DNA from 3 places in the Streptomyces sp. NPDC059917 genome. Region 2 is predicted to be linked to each of the others. Evidence: riboswitches for the same ligand, from Rfam matches in the RefSeq annotation. Region 2 holds a riboswitch; each other region holds the start of a gene.

Region 1 (4,918 bases), on a different contig from region 2:
CCAGCACCTCGGATACGGACACGGCATCCATTACTGCATCGGCGCTCCGCTGGCCCGGTTGGAGGGTCAGACGGCCCTCGCGACTTTGCTGACGCGTCTGCCGGATCTGGAACTGGCCGTTCCCCCCGAGGAGCTGCGCTGGCGCGGCGGACTGATCATGCGTGGCCTGCGCACGCTTCCCGTCAGGTTCACAACCCCAAACGTTCCGGAAGCGGAATGACCCGTCCCGGGCGCCACAACTGACCCACAGTCAACTCTGTGACCTTGACGTGATCTGCGCATCATCGACTTGTGACAAGCGTTCGAACCGGGCTAGGTTCGCGTCGCCCCCCGCCGCCACGCGAAAGGTCCACCCTCATGCGTTCCGGGAACGGCCGCCACAGACGCCCCCGTCAGGTCCCCGCACTCGTCGTCACCGCCGGAGTCGCAGGCTCCGCACTCGCCCTACCGCTGTTCGCCGCCTCCGGCGCGAGCGCGGCCGAGACCACCACGTGGGACTCGGTGGCCGAGTGCGAGAGCGGCGGCACCTGGAGCGCCGACTTCGGCAGCGGGTCCTACGGCGGACTCCAGCTGACCCTGGACCAGTGGAAGAACGCGGGCGGGTTGGAGTTCGCGGCGCGCCCCGACCTGGCCAGCCGCTCGCAGCAGATCACCATCGCCGAGCGGGTGCTCGCCGCGCAGGGACCGACGGCCTGGCCGCTGTGCGGGGAGTCCTCCGGTCTCACCCGGGGCGGCCCGGCGGCCACGGTCGACCCGGGTGTTCCCGGACGTTCCGGTTCCGTCGCGCCGAGCCCGGTGCGACCCGAGGGATCCGCGTCCCCCGCGCCCGGCTCGCTCGCCGGCGCACCGGCCCCGGCGGCCACGCCGACCTCCACCGGGCACATCCCCGGAGCCACCGGCGCGCCCGCGCCCGGTGACTTCGCGGCGATGCCGCAGTCCCCGCTGACCTCCGTACTGCCCGTCATGCCGGACCCGGCTCCGGTTTCCGGCGGCCCCGGCGCCCCGACGGGGTCCACCGGCACGCCCGCTCCGACCGCGCCCGGCGGCGGGGCGGTCCCCACCGGTCCGACGACGTCCCCGTCCAACACCGCGCTCCCCACGGCCCCGACGCCCTCCACGACGCCGACGACCCCGTCCGGATCGGCCGCCGTTCCGCAGGGCGAAACGGCCGGAGCCGGTGGAAAGCACCGCGGAACGCCCGCCGCGGAGGCGCCGGTCGGCTCTGACGCCGCGTCCGAACCGACGTACACGGTGAAGGCCGGCGACAATCTGACGGACATTGCGAAGGCCGAAGGGGTCGAGGGTGGCTGGAATGCCCTTTACAAGGCCAATCAGCAGGTCATCGGGCATGACGCCGACCTGATCACCCCGGGGCAGAATCTCGATCTAAGCCATAAATAGGGGCACTTCGGGCGCGAAGATCGCCAGGTATGTCCCTTTCGTGCAAATGAGACATGCATCTCTTCCGTCCAACTGGCGTGTCCTGCTCGGTGACTGCCCCAAACCCCGCTCCCACCTGGGCAAACACCCCTCCCGGGAGCGCAAGTAGGGCCCGTTTCTCCCCGATGTCCCTCGTTGAACATCGGGGAGAGACCTGTCTACCTTCTGAATCGCTCGCCACCGCGGGCTCCTTCGACCGCATCGCCGAATCCTGCCGGCGGACGGAGGGAACACGTCGCGCAAGCGCCGAAGGCAGGAGCGGGGGAACCAAGGTAAGTGCCGGAACCGGCCATTGAGAGATGGTCACGGAACCGGCTTGGGGTTAAGCCGCGCACCTCGGTGCGCGACCGGGCAACTCATCCGCCCGAACCCGACAGCTCACTTCGCAGGCGTCGGTGAGGAGAAAACCATGCTGCTTTCCGGCAAGGGCAAGCACCGTCGCGCCTCCAAGGCCACCCGTGTCGTCACCCTCGTCGGTGTCGCCGGTGTCGCCGTGGCGGCTCCGCTGATGACCGCCGGCGCCGCGAGCGCCGCGACCGCCTCCCAGTGGGACGCCGTCGCCGCGTGCGAGTCCGGCGGCAACTGGTCCATCAACACCGGCAACGGCTACTACGGCGGCGTGCAGTTCTCGTCCTCCACGTGGGCCGCGTACGGCGGCAAGGCGTACGCCCCGCAGGCGAACCAGGCCACCAAGGCGCAGCAGATAGCCATCGCCGAGAAGGTCCTCAAGGGCCAGGGCAAGGGCGCGTGGCCGTCCTGTGGCGTGGGCCTGTCGAACTCCGCCTACAACGGCGGCTCGGCCGAGACCCCCAAGCAGAACAAGCCGGAGAAGAAGGTCGAGAAGAAGACCGAGTCGAAGAGCGAGTCGAAGCAGGAGACCAAGCGCCCCGAGGCCCCGGTCACCCGCTCCGAGCGCGCCGAGACCCCGGCCCCGACCAAGAGCGCCCCGTCGACCGCCCCCAAGACGGGCACCGGCTCCTACGAGATCAAGTCCGGTGACACCCTCGGCACCATCGCCCAGGCGAACGGCGTCAAGGGCGGCTGGCAGAAGCTGCACGAGCTGAACAAGGACACCGTGCCGGACGCCGACCTGATCTTCCCGGGTCAGAAGCTGAAGCTCAGCTGAATCCTGCGGTAACACCGGCTGTGACGCTGCGCGGCCCTGCCGTGCGGACTTCGCGGTACGCATAATTCGCCATCGCCCGGCGCGTCTCCCCCCACGCGCCGGGCGGTGGCGTTCGTGCAGGCGGGGGCGATCCTTCGGCCGTCCGCCGGCCCTTCCGTATGTCCTGTAAGAGGGGTATTCAGACCCTTTTTCGTCCCACGGAGCGGTTGCTCGGCTGGCCGAGTGCCCGGAGCCGGTTAGGCTCTAGGCGGCAAGGCCATCCCACGGCCTGACACGCCACCGCACACCCAGCGTCACATCCCAGAAGGAGATGCTCGTGCCGTCCATCGACGTCGTCGTAGCCCGGGAAATCCTGGACTCCCGAGGCAATCCCACGGTCGAGGTCGAGGTTGGCCTCGACGACGGCAGCACCGGCCGTGCTGCAGTTCCGTCCGGCGCCTCCACCGGTGCATTCGAGGCCATCGAGCTTCGTGACGGTGACCCCAACCGCTACCTCGGCAAGGGCGTCGAGAAGGCCGTCCTCGCCGTGATCGAGCAGATCGGCCCGGAGCTCGTCGGCTACGACGCCACCGAGCAGCGCCTGATCGACCAGGCCATGTTCGACCTGGACGGCACCGACAACAAGGGCTCCCTGGGCGCCAACGCGATCCTCGGCGTCTCCCTGGCCGTGGCCCACGCCGCGTCCGAGGCCTCGGACCTCCCGCTCTTCCGCTACCTCGGCGGCCCGAACGCGCACCTGCTGCCCGTTCCGATGATGAACATCCTCAACGGTGGGTCGCACGCCGACTCCAACGTCGACATCCAGGAGTTCATGATCGCGCCGATCGGCGCCGAGTCCTTCTCCGAGGCCCTGCGCTGGGGCGCCGAGGTCTACCACACCCTCAAGAAGGTCCTGCACACCAAGGGCCTCTCCACGGGTCTGGGCGACGAGGGCGGCTTCGCCCCGAACCTGGAGTCCAACCGCGCCGCGCTCGACCTCATCGTCGAGGCCATCAAGCAGGCCGGCTACGTCCCGGGCAAGGACATCGCGCTGGCGCTCGACGTCGCCGCGTCCGAGTTCTACAAGGACGGCAAGTACGAGTTCGAGGGCCAGTCCCGCTCGGCCGCCGAGATGACCGAGTACTACGAGGAGCTCGTCTCCGCGTACCCGATGGTCTCCATCGAGGACCCGCTGTACGAGGACGACTGGGCCGGCTGGAAGGTCCTCACGGACAAGCTGGGCGCCAAGGTCCAGATCGTCGGCGACGACCTCTTCGTCACCAACCCGGAGCGCCTCGCCCGCGGTATCGAAGAGGGCTCGGCCAACGCCCTGCTCGTGAAGGTGAACCAGATCGGTTCGCTGACCGAGACCCTGGACGCCGTCGAGATGGCCCAGCGCAACGGCTTCAAGTGCATGATGTCGCACCGTTCCGGCGAGACCGAGGACGTCACCATCGCCGACCTCGCGGTCGCCGTGAACTGCGGTCAGATCAAGACCGGCGCCCCGGCCCGCTCGGACCGCGTCGCCAAGTACAACCAGCTGCTGCGCATCGAGGAGATCCTCGACGACGCCGCCGTGTACGCGGGCCGCTCCGCCTTCCCGCGCTTCAAGGGCTGATCCCCTCCGGATCGCCTTCCGGAGGGGCTGCCGGACGGGTCCTCGCGGGGTTCATCCCCGCGGGGCCCGACAGCCTCCGTACGTCCCCGCGCTCGGTCCCGTACCGTGTGCGGGGACGTATTGCTGTGTGCGGGTACAGGGGAGGCGGAGTCAATGGCCGGGAACCGTGATCGGTTCTCCACCTTCTCGACCGCGACCAGGCTCAAGCAGCTGGGCGAGCGGACCGCGGCCCACGTGTACCGCTCGCAGTCGCGGCGCCAGGTCCGGCGCAGCCGACTGACCGGGCGGGCCGCGCTGCTGGTGCTCGTCCTCTGTACCCTGGTCGTCGCCCTCGCCTATCCGATGCGCCAGTACGTCTCCCAGCGCTCGGAGATCTCGGACCAGCAGCAGGCCGCCGACCGGGCGCGCAAGCGGCTGGACGAGCTGCGCGACGAGAAGGCCCGCTGGCAGGACCGCGCGTACGCCGAGCAGCAGGCCCGCAAGCACCTGCACTACGTGCGCCCCGGGGAGATCGGCTTCACCATGGTCGACTCGGAGGCCGCGGAGCACCGCCGCACCGGTACGGCGACGGCCGACCGGCCCTGGTACTCGAACGTCTGGGACGGCATCGACAAGGCCGACCGGCCCGCCGACTGACGTTCACCGACCGACCTCTCGACTGAAAGACGCACCCCAGGCATGCAGACGCCCCCGCCCCAGACCGCACGGACCGAGCCGACGGACGCGGACATCGCCGCGTTCGAGCAGCAGCTCGG
Region 2 (4,918 bases):
TGGGCGTGGAACAGACCCGGGAACTCTTCCGCAAGGCGTTCTCGGGCGGCAACCGCGCCCGCTGGCGGTTGAACCACTCGCCGCTCTTCCTGGACTTCCTGGAAGGCAAGGCCGATTTCCCCTGCACCGCGTGGGCCATTCCCAACTACTCGCTCTTCGGCTGGCAGCGCCCCTGCTATCTGATGAGCGACGGGTACGTGCCGACGTACCGGGAACTGATCGAGGACACCGACTGGAGCAAGTACGGCCGCGGAAAGGACCCGCGCTGCGCGAATTGCATGGCGCACTGCGGGTACGAACCGACCGCCGTCCTCGCCACCATGGGCTCGCTGAAGGAATCGCTGCGGGCGGCCCGGGAGACGGTGGGGGGCAACCGGGAGAAGCGGCCGTGACGGCGGCCACGGGGGGCCCGGGCAAGGAGTTCGACCTGGGCTCCCTGCTGGCCGAGCGGGGCGGCGAGCGCTACGAACTGCACGCGCGCCACCTCAACCACCAGCTGCCGCGGATGCTCCACACCATCGGCTTCGACAAGGTGTACGAGCGGGCCGAGGGCGCCCACTTCTGGGACGCCGAGGGCAACGACTACCTCGACATGCTGGCGGGCTTCGGCGTGATGGGGCTGGGCCGCCACCACCCCGTCGTCCGGCGGGCGCTGCACGACGTGCTCGACGCGCAGCTCGCCGATCTCACCCGCTTCGACTGCCCGCCGCTGCCCGGGCTGCTGGCGGAGAAGCTGCTGGCCCACAGCCCCCACCTGGACCGGGTCTTCTTCGGCAACAGCGGCACCGAGGCCGTGGAGACCGCGCTCAAGTTCGCCCGCTTCGCCACGGGCCGGCCCAGGATCCTGTACTGCGACCACGCCTTCCACGGGCTCACCACCGGCTCGCTGTCGGTGAACGGGGAGGCGGGCTTCCGGGACGGGTTCGCGCCCCTGCTGCCCGACACGAAGATCGCGCTCGGGGATCTGGCGGCCCTGGAGCGCGAACTGGCGCGCGGTGACGTGGCCGCCTTCGTCGTCGAACCGATCCAGGGCAAGGGGGTCCTCCAGGCCCCGCCCGGCTTCCTGCGCGCCGCGCAGGAGCTGCTGCACCGGCACAAGGCGCTGCTCATCGCGGACGAGGTGCAGACCGGCCTCGGCCGGACCGGGGAGTTCTACGCCTACCAGCACGAGCCGGGGGTGGAACCGGACCTGGTCTGCGTGGCCAAGGCGCTGTCGGGCGGCTACGTGCCGGTCGGGGCGACCCTGGGCAAGGACTGGATCTTCAAGAAGGTCTACTCGTCCATGGACCGGGTGCTCGTGCACTCGGCCAGCTTCGGTGCCAACGCGCAGGCGATGGCGGCCGGGCTCGCGGTGCTCTCCGTCATGGAGGACGAGTCGGTGGTGGCGAACGCCCGCGCCATGGGCGACCTGCTGCGCGGGCGGCTCGCGGCGATGGTGGACGAGTACGAGCTGCTCCACGAGGTGCGCGGCCGGGGGCTGATGATCGGCATCGAGTTCGGCCGCCCGTCCTCGCTCGGGCTGCGCAGCCGGTGGACCATGCTCCAGGCGGCCCGCAAGGGGCTCTTCGCGCAGATGGTCGTCGTGCCGCTGCTCCAGAAGCACCGGATCCTGACCCAGGTCTCCGGCGACCACCTGGAGGTGATCAAGCTGATCCCGCCGCTGATCGTGGACGAGGCGGACGTGGACCGCTTCGTGGGCGCCTTCCGGGAGGTCATGGACGACGCCCACGGCGGGGGCTCCTTGATGTGGGACTTCGGCAGGACCCTGGTCAAGCAGGCCGTCGCGAACCGCTGACGGCCGGGCCCGGCCGGTCAGGCCGGTGACTCGAGGTACTGGTCGCGCAGCCGGTCGAGGGTCTCGGGCGTGAGCCCGAGGCCCTCGGCGAGGTAGCGGTCGAGGCTGCCCCAGATCTCCTCCAGGGTGTCGAAGGCCGCGATCAGGTACTCGGCGCGCGCGTCGAAGAGCGGGGCGAGCAGCTCCATCACCTCGGGGGAGCGGGCCTCGGCGGACTCGCTGCTGCGGCGCACCTTGTAGCGCCGGTGCGGGGCGTTCGACTCCAGGTAGTCCGCCACGATCGCCTCGCGCTCGACGCCGAGCGCGAGCAGGGTGACGGCGATCGACAGGCCGGCCCGGTCCTTCCCGGCCGCGCAGTGCATCAGCACCGGCACCTGGTCCTGGACGAGCGCCTGGACGACCTGGCGGTGCTCCGCGGTGCGGTTCGTGACGATCTCCCGGTAGGAGTTGGCCATCCGCAGCGCGGCCTTGCCCTCGCCGAGGACCTGGCGCAGCTGGTCGAGGTCGCCGTCGCGCACCATCCGCCAGAACTCCGTGCCGTCCGCCGGGTCGGAGAGCGGGAGGTTGACGTTGCGCACCCCGGGCAGCTCGACGTCCGGGCCTTCGAGCGCGTGGTCGGCGGCGTTGCGGAAGTCGAAGATGGTGTGGAGCCCGAGCGAGGCGAGGAATTCCGTATCGGTTTCGGTGGCATGTGCCAGATGTCCGCTTCGGAAGACCTGTCCCGCTCTGACCCTCCGTCCGTCCGTGGTCGGGAGTCCGCCCACGTCACGGAAGTTGCGCACTCCGGTCAGCTGCGGCTCCGTGGACGGGGCCTGGGGTATCTGCTGGGTCACGGGGACTCCTCCGTATCGTCGCGGCATGTCCGAATTACACTAGTTGAGCGCAACTTGCCATAAGGGACGGGGAGATCGGATCGCCCCCGTGAGCAGGATCATACGGTCACCGTGAGTGTGTGATCACGAAAGTCGAATTCCCTTGTGGGGACGGTCGTTGCCGCGGCGGATTCGACGGAGGGTGACCGGAATTCCGTCGATCCCTCACCCGGGCCTTTCCTGCGGGGAATTCGCGGCTTGTTCCGGGGGGCCGGACGGAATACCTTTCGCGTCGACCCGGATGGACCGCCTAATCCTGCCACCATCCGAAACCGCACCCGACGATCCACACGCCCGGCAGGAGCGGGGGAACCAGGTAAGCCGCCGTCACCGGAATGGATCTTTTCCTCCGGACGGCTCGGGGTGAAGCCGTACGCGTACGGCCGGACATCTCCAGTCCGAACCCGACAGCTCACCTCGCAGGCGACGGAGAGGAATTCGCCATGCCCGCAAAGGGAAAGCACCGCCGCCCGAAGTCCAGCCCGATAGCCCGCGGACTCGTCGTCGCGGGCACCGGGAGCGCGGCGCTCGCGCTGCCGCTGATGGGTGCCACTGGCGCGCACGCCACGACCGTCGGGGCGGCCTCGACCGCCCCGACGGCGGGCGCGGCCACCGCCGTTGCGACCCAGGCGCCGCCGGTCCAGGCGCCGGTCGCCGCGCCGCGGACCTCCTCGGTCTACACCGTGGTCCCGGGCGACTACCTCTCGAAGATCGCCGCGGAGCGGCACCTGAGCGGCGGCTGGCAGCAGGTGTACGCGGACAACCGCGAGGCCGTCGGCTCCGACCCCTCGCTGATCCACCCGGGGTTGAAGCTGACCCTGGGGGAGCCGGCTCCGGCCGAGCAGCGGGAGCAGGCCCCGGCCGCGACCGCGGCCGAGGAGTCCGCCCCGGCGGCGGACGCGGGATCGGACACGGGGGCGGACGAGAGCGCGGGCGACGAGGGTACGAGCGACGAGGGTACGAGCGGCAAGCCCGCGCGGGCCTCCGGTAGCGGTACGGGCAAGGGCTCCGGTGCGGGCACCGCCTCGGCCTCCGGCTTCGTCGCCCCGGTCTCCGCCTCCATCACCACCCAGTACCGGGCGAGCGGCAGCATGTGGTCCAGCGGCCACCACACCGGTGTCGACTTCGCCGTGGGCACCGGCACCACCGTCCGCGCCGTGGGCGCGGGCACCGTGGTCTCGGCGGGCTGGGGCGGCGCGTACGGCAACGAGGTCGTCATCCGGCACGCGGACGGCCGCTACTCGCAGTACGGCCACCTGTCCCAGCTGTCGGTGTCGGTCGGCCAGGGCGTCGGCGCGGGCCAGAGCATCGGCCTGTCCGGGGCCACGGGCAACGTCACCGGTCCGCACCTGCACTTCGAGATCCGCACGGGCGCCGGCTACGGCACGGACGTCGACCCGCTGGCCTACCTGCGCTCGAAGGGCGTGAACGTCTGACCGGCGACAGCCGTTCGGCACGAGGAGGGGCCGGGACCCGAGGGGGGTCCCGGCCCCTCTTTCATGTACCTGACATGTGTACCTGGCGCAGGCCTCACTTATTCCTTACCTACCGGGTGGTATAGATCACGGTCCGTCAAGGGGTGGCTACGGTGGCGTAGGTCACGCCCTGGGGTGAAGGATGTCTTCTCGTGGCAGCGACGACAGCGATGACGACGAAGACGACGACGAAGACGACGAAGACGAAGACGAAGACGATGAAGACGGCATTCCAGGGCTACGGCTCGTACGCGGCGATCGGCGACAGCTTCACCGAGGGCGTGGGGGACCCGGGCCCGGGGGAGATCTTCGTCGGCTGGGCCGACCGGCTCGCGGTGCTCCTGGCCGATCAGCGCGACGAGCACGACTTCCGGTACGCCAACCTCGCCGTGCGGGGCAAGCTCCTGGACCAGATCGTGGCGGAGCAGGTGCCGCGGGCCAAGGAGCTGGCGCCCGACCTGGTCACCTTCTGCGCCGGGGGCAACGACATCATCCGGCCCGGGAGCGACCCCGATGACGTGGCGGAGCGCTTCGAGGCGGCCCTGGCCGACCTCGTCGGGTCCGTCGGCCAGGTGATGATCACCACCGGCTTCGACACCCGTGACGTGCCGGTGCTCAAGCACATCCGCGGCAAGGTGGCGACGTACTCGGCGCACGTGCGGTCCATCGCCGACCGCTACGGGTGCCCGGTGCTCGACCTCTGGTCGCTGAAGTCCGTCCAGGACCGGCGGGCCTGGGACGACGACCGGCTGCACCTCTCGCCCGAGGGCCACACC
Region 3 (4,918 bases), on a different contig from region 2:
CTCGCCGCAGTCCGCGACCGCTTCCGGGACCTGCTCGGCGGGGACCGCCAGCACCGCGAGGTCGACGGGCTCGCCGATGGCGCCGAGGGTGCGGTGCGCCCGTACGCCGAGCAGGGTGTCGGAGGTCACCGCCCGGTTGATCGCGTAGAGCGGTCCGTCGAAGCCGCTGTCGCGGAGGTTGCGCAGGGCGGCGGCGCCCACGCCGGTACCGGTGCGGCTGGCGCCGACGACGGCGACGGAGCGGGGGGCGAGGAGGCGCTGCACGGAGCGGGCCTCGGCGCGCTGCTCGCGGGCGCGCTGGACCGCGAGCGACTCCGCGGTCGGTTCGAGGTCGAGGGTGAGGTGGACCGAGCCGTCCTCGAAGGATCGCTTCTGCTCGTAGCCGACCTCTTTGAAGACCTTGATCATCTTGACGTTGGCGGGCAGCACCTCGGCGGCGAAGCGGCGGATCCCGCGTTCGCGCGCGACCGCGCCGATGTGTTCGAGGAGCGCCGAGGCGACGCCGCGGCCCTGGTGGGCGTCCTGGACGAGGAAGGCGACCTCGGCCTCGTCGGCGGGCCCGGAGGCGGGGCGGCCGTCGGAGCCGATCCGGTCGAAGCGGACGGTCGCGATGAACTCGCCGCCGACCGTGGCCGCGAGGCCGACCCGGTCCACGTAGTCGTGGTGGGTGAAGCGGTGCACGTCCTTGGCGGACAGGCGGGGGTGGGGGGCGAAGAACCGGTAGTACTTCGACTCGTCCGAGACCTGCTCGTAGAAGCTGACCAGGCGGTCCGCGTCCTCGGTGGTGATGGGCCGGATCCGGGCGGTGCCGCCGTCGCGCAGCACGACGTCCGCTTCCCAGTGGGCCGGGTACGAGGGGTCCGACGCGGTGGTCATGGGGTCACCCTAGGGCCTGTCCCGGGCGGACGGGGGGCGGGCCGGCGCCGGGGGCGCACCGGGGCTGCGCCGAGGGCGCATCGGCCGGGCCGCGTGCGCGCGGCGCATTAGGCGGGCCGGGGCAAATCAGTGCAAGCTGGGGAGGGTCGAACGGCAGGCTGATTGGGGTCGAAGGTCGGCCGAAGCATTCGGAGTGCCGTGAGAGACTGGTCTAGACAACCGTAAGAACCTGAAGGGCATCACCATGGCAGAGCGCCGCGTCAACGTCGGCTGGGCCGAGGGCCTGCACGCTCGTCCCGCCTCGATCTTCGTCCGGGCGACGACCGCTTCCGGCGTCCCGGTGACGATCTCCAAGGCCGACGGCAACCCGGTCAACGCCGCGTCCATGCTCGCGGTTCTGGGCCTGGGCGCCCAGGGCGGCGAGGAGATCATCCTCGCGTCCGACGCCGAGGGTGCGGACGCCGCGCTCGACCGCCTGGCGAAGCTGGTCGCCGAGGGCCTCGAGGAGCTCCCCGAGACCGTCTGACCCCCGGGTCCGACCCCACGCACCACACACGGCGGAGCCGTGGCCCCCGCATTCCGGGAGCCACGGCTCCGCTGCTTTTCGGCGGGGTGCGCAATTCTCCGTACCGGAAATAGCGGGCCGCATTCGACCGCGGGAATATCCTCCCCCGTCCTTCCTATACGGGAATTGTTAAAGCCGGCTGCTCGCCGTGTTTACGGCAGGTTGCGAAGTCCTCACGCGCAGCCGGTGCGCTCCCGCCGCCCGTCCGGTGTGCGCCGCGGTGAGCGCGCGCGCCCGCTCCGCGTCGCCGCGCGCCACCGCGTCCACGATCGCGCCGTGCTCCGCCCAGGAGTCCACGGGCCGCGCCGGGGCGTCCACGGCGTACATCCAGGTGATCTTGTGCCGCATCTGGGTCAGCAGCGCGATCAGACCGGGGCTGTCGGAGGCCTGGGTGAGCGTCTCGTGGAACCACCCCCCGAGCGCCCGCAGATCCTCCCCCTGGCCCCTCCTGGCCCGTTCCTGGCCCAATCTGACCAGCCCGCGCAGCACCTTGAGGTGCGCCTCGCTGCGCCGCCGGGCGGCCCGGGCCGCCGCGAGGGGCTCCAGCAGCGTGCGGACCTCCAGGAGGTCGGCCGCCTCCTGCGCGGTCGGCTCGGCGACGCAGGCGCCCGCGTGCCGGCGCGTGGTGACGAAGCCCTCGGACTCCAGGGTGCGCAGGGCCTCGCGGACGGGGACGCGGGAGACTCCGTAGCGGCGGGCGAGCAGCTCCTCGGTGAGCCGCGCGCCCGGGCCGAAGACCCCGGAGACGATGTCGTCGCGGATCGCCGTACATACCGCGTGCGCGGGAATTCGCAAGACCGGACCTCCACCGAATGCCGTTTCCGCAGACTCCATTTCGCGACTCTATTGCAACACGCGATATTTTCCGAGGACGGATGGAAATGAGCGGCCGGTGGACGATCCCCGTCACGCGCTCCGCGCACGACACGAAGGCCCCGGCTCGGTGAGCCGGGGCCTTCGGGGAGCTGCTGTGCGGGCGGGGTCAGATCGCGACGCCGCGGGCCCGCAGGTAGGCGATCGGGTTGATGTCCGAGCCGTACGACGGGCCGGTGCGGGCCTCGAAGTGCAGGTGCGCGCCGCTGACGTTGCCGGTGTCGCCCGAGAGGCCGATCTGCTGTCCGGCGGTGACCTGCTCGCCGGCCGAGACGCTGAGGCTGGAGAGGTGCGCGTACTGGGTGTACGTACCGTCGTTGTGCTTGATGACGATGTTGTTGCCGTACGCGCCGCCGTTGCCGGCCTCGACGATGACGCCCGCACCCACGGCGCGGACGACGTTGCCCACGCCCGCGTGGAAGTCGATGCCGGTGTGGCTGCCGGAGGACCACATGCTGCCGCCCGCACCGTACTGGGTGCTGACGTAGGAGCCCTCGATCGGCGTCACGAAGGTGTTGAGGCGCTTGCGCTCCTCTTCGCGGTCCGCGCGCTCCTTGGCCTCGCGCTCGGCCTTGGCCTTCGCCTCGGCCATCCGACGGGCCTCGGCGGCCTTCGTCTTGGCCTCGGCCTCGGCCTGCGCCTTGAGGGCGGCCGTGTCGGCGGCGTTGCGCTGGGCGTCGGCCTGCGCCTCGATGTCGCCGGAGAGGTCGTCGGCGACGACGACGGCCTTCATGCCGGAGTCCTGGGGAACGCTGCTGCTGTGGTTGTCCGCGGCGAAGGCCGGGGCAGCGAGGGTGGCCGCGACGCCGGTGGCGGCGAGGGCGGCTATACCGGCGACGCCTGCGGTCTTCCGGCTCAGACGGCTGGAACCACGGTGCTTGCCGGAGGAGGCACGACTGCTGCCGAACGCCATGAAGAGGTTGATCCTTTCCTTCCCTCTCGCCTACCGGGTTAGCTGACGGGTTCGGAGCAGGAAGGTCTCCTACGGGCCCCCTCTTGCGAGGTGGTCCGATTCACCCCAGGGACTGTGGGTCCCCGGCTCCCCAGGCTCGCGCCTGACGGGGACTCGGCGATCGCTGTCCGGTGCCGCGAGTGCGGCTGTGACAACTGACGGACAGCACGGCCGACGCTAGGCGGATCATCAGGCAATCACCAAACACACGAGCCCCATTGTTACCTACATCACGCGACATAGAAGCAACCTCTCCACCAAACGGACAAAAGGGGTTCCGGTGGACGAGCCACCGAAACCCCTTGCGGAACGCCGTCAGTTCACGTCCCGTTCGCCCTGTAAGGCCCGTTCGGCCTCAGTTGGCGACGACGCTCACGTCGCCGATGCCGAGTGCGCGCACCGGCTCCTCGATCTGCGCGGCGTCACCGACGAGCACCGTGACGAGCCGGTCCACCGGGAAGGCGTTGACGACGGCCGAGGTGGCCTCCACCGTGCCCGTCTCGGCCAGCCGCGCGTACAACTGCGCCTGGTAGTCGTCCGGCAGCTCCTGCTCGACCTGGTCGGCCAGGGTGCCGGCGACGGACGCGGCCGTCTCGAACTTGAGCGGCGCCACGCCCACCAGGTTCTGCACCGCCACGTCGCGCTCGGCGTCGGTCAGTCCGCCCTCCGCGAGGGTGCGCAGCACCTTCCAGAGGTCGTCCAGCGCCGGACCCGTGTTCGGGGTGTCCACCGAACCGCTGATGGCGAGCATCGAGGCACCGGTGCCGTCCGCGGTGGACCGCAGCACCTGACCGAAGGCGCGCACGCCGTAGGTGTAGCCCTTCTCCTCGCGCAGGACCTTGTCCAGACGGGAGGTCAGGGTGCCGCCCAGGCAGTACGTGCCGAGCACCTGGGCCGCCCAGACCCGGTCGTGCCGGTCCGCGCCGATCCGCCCGATCAGCAGCTGCGTCTGGACCGCGCCCGGCCGGTCCACGATGACCACGCGGCCCGTGTCGTCCGCGGTGATCGCCGGCACCGGGAGCGGTTCGGCCGTGCCGCCCGTCCAGGTGCCCAGGGTGTCGGCCAGGACGGCGTCCAGGTCGATGCCGGTCAGGTCGCCGACCACCACCGCGGTGGCCGTCGCCGGGCGCACGTGGGCCTCGTAGAAGCCGCGCACGGCCGCGGAGTCGATCCGGGCCACCGTCTCCTCGGTGCCCTGGCGCGGGCGGGACATCCGCAGCGTGGCCGGGAACAGCTCCTGGGAGAGCTGCTTGGCGGCGCGGCGCTGCGGGTTGGCCAGCTCGTGCGGGATCTCGTCGAGCCGGTTGCGCACCAGGCGGTCGACCTCGCTGTCCGCGAAGGCGGGGGCGCGCAGCGCCTCGGCGAGCAGCGCCAGGGCCTTGGCCAGCCGGGAGGCCGGGACCTCCAGGGAGACCCGGATGCCCGGGTGGTCGGCGTGCGCGTCGAGGGTGGCGCCGCAGCGCTCCAGCTCGGCCGCGAACTCCTCGGCGGAGTGCTTGTCGGTGCCCTCGGAGAGCGCGCGGGCCATGATGGTGGCCACGCCGTCCAGGCCGGCCGGTTCGGCGTCCAGCGGGGCCGCGAGGTTGATCTCGACGGCCACCACCTGCTGGCCGGGCCGGTGGCACCGCAGCACGGTCAGGCCGGTGGCCAGC

The links. A riboswitch is a leader RNA that binds a small molecule or an ion and turns the genes downstream of it on or off. The one in region 2 is predicted to bind cyclic di-AMP.
Region 1: linked by a shared signal. The riboswitch ahead of ACFWAR_RS08790 (transglycosylase family protein) and the one ahead of ACFWAR_RS01390 (peptidoglycan DD-metalloendopeptidase family protein) in region 2 are both predicted to bind cyclic di-AMP.
Region 3: linked by a shared signal. The riboswitch ahead of ACFWAR_RS18265 (M23 family metallopeptidase) and the one ahead of ACFWAR_RS01390 (peptidoglycan DD-metalloendopeptidase family protein) in region 2 are both predicted to bind cyclic di-AMP.

The regions. Positions count from the first base shown of each region.
Region 1 covers NZ_JBHWLC010000010.1:77,097-82,014, forward strand. The annotation lists gene ACFWAR_RS08780 (cytochrome P450) at 1-220, shown strand, start outside; gene ACFWAR_RS08785 (transglycosylase family protein) at 358-1,401, shown strand; cyclic di-AMP (ydaO/yuaA leader) riboswitch at 1,675-1,847, shown strand; gene ACFWAR_RS08790 (transglycosylase family protein) at 1,850-2,566, shown strand; gene eno (phosphopyruvate hydratase) at 2,877-4,163, shown strand; gene ACFWAR_RS08800 (septum formation initiator family protein) at 4,317-4,799, shown strand; gene ACFWAR_RS08805 (DUF501 domain-containing protein) at 4,842-4,918, shown strand, end outside.
Region 2 covers NZ_JBHWLC010000002.1:36,934-41,851, reverse strand. The annotation lists gene hpnH (adenosyl-hopene transferase HpnH) at 1-392, shown strand, start outside; gene ACFWAR_RS01400 (aspartate aminotransferase family protein) at 389-1,795, shown strand; gene ACFWAR_RS01395 (tyrosine-protein phosphatase) at 1,813-2,628, opposite strand; cyclic di-AMP (ydaO/yuaA leader) riboswitch at 2,937-3,106, shown strand; gene ACFWAR_RS01390 (peptidoglycan DD-metalloendopeptidase family protein) at 3,111-4,103, shown strand; gene ACFWAR_RS01385 (SGNH/GDSL hydrolase family protein) at 4,361-4,918, shown strand, end outside.
Region 3 covers NZ_JBHWLC010000028.1:68,150-73,067, reverse strand. The annotation lists gene ACFWAR_RS18280 (GNAT family N-acetyltransferase) at 1-876, opposite strand, end outside; gene ACFWAR_RS18275 (HPr family phosphocarrier protein) at 1,121-1,402, shown strand; gene ACFWAR_RS18270 (GntR family transcriptional regulator) at 1,571-2,236, opposite strand; gene ACFWAR_RS18265 (M23 family metallopeptidase) at 2,424-3,227, opposite strand; cyclic di-AMP (ydaO/yuaA leader) riboswitch at 3,240-3,396, opposite strand; gene ACFWAR_RS18260 (M16 family metallopeptidase) at 3,622-4,918, opposite strand, start outside.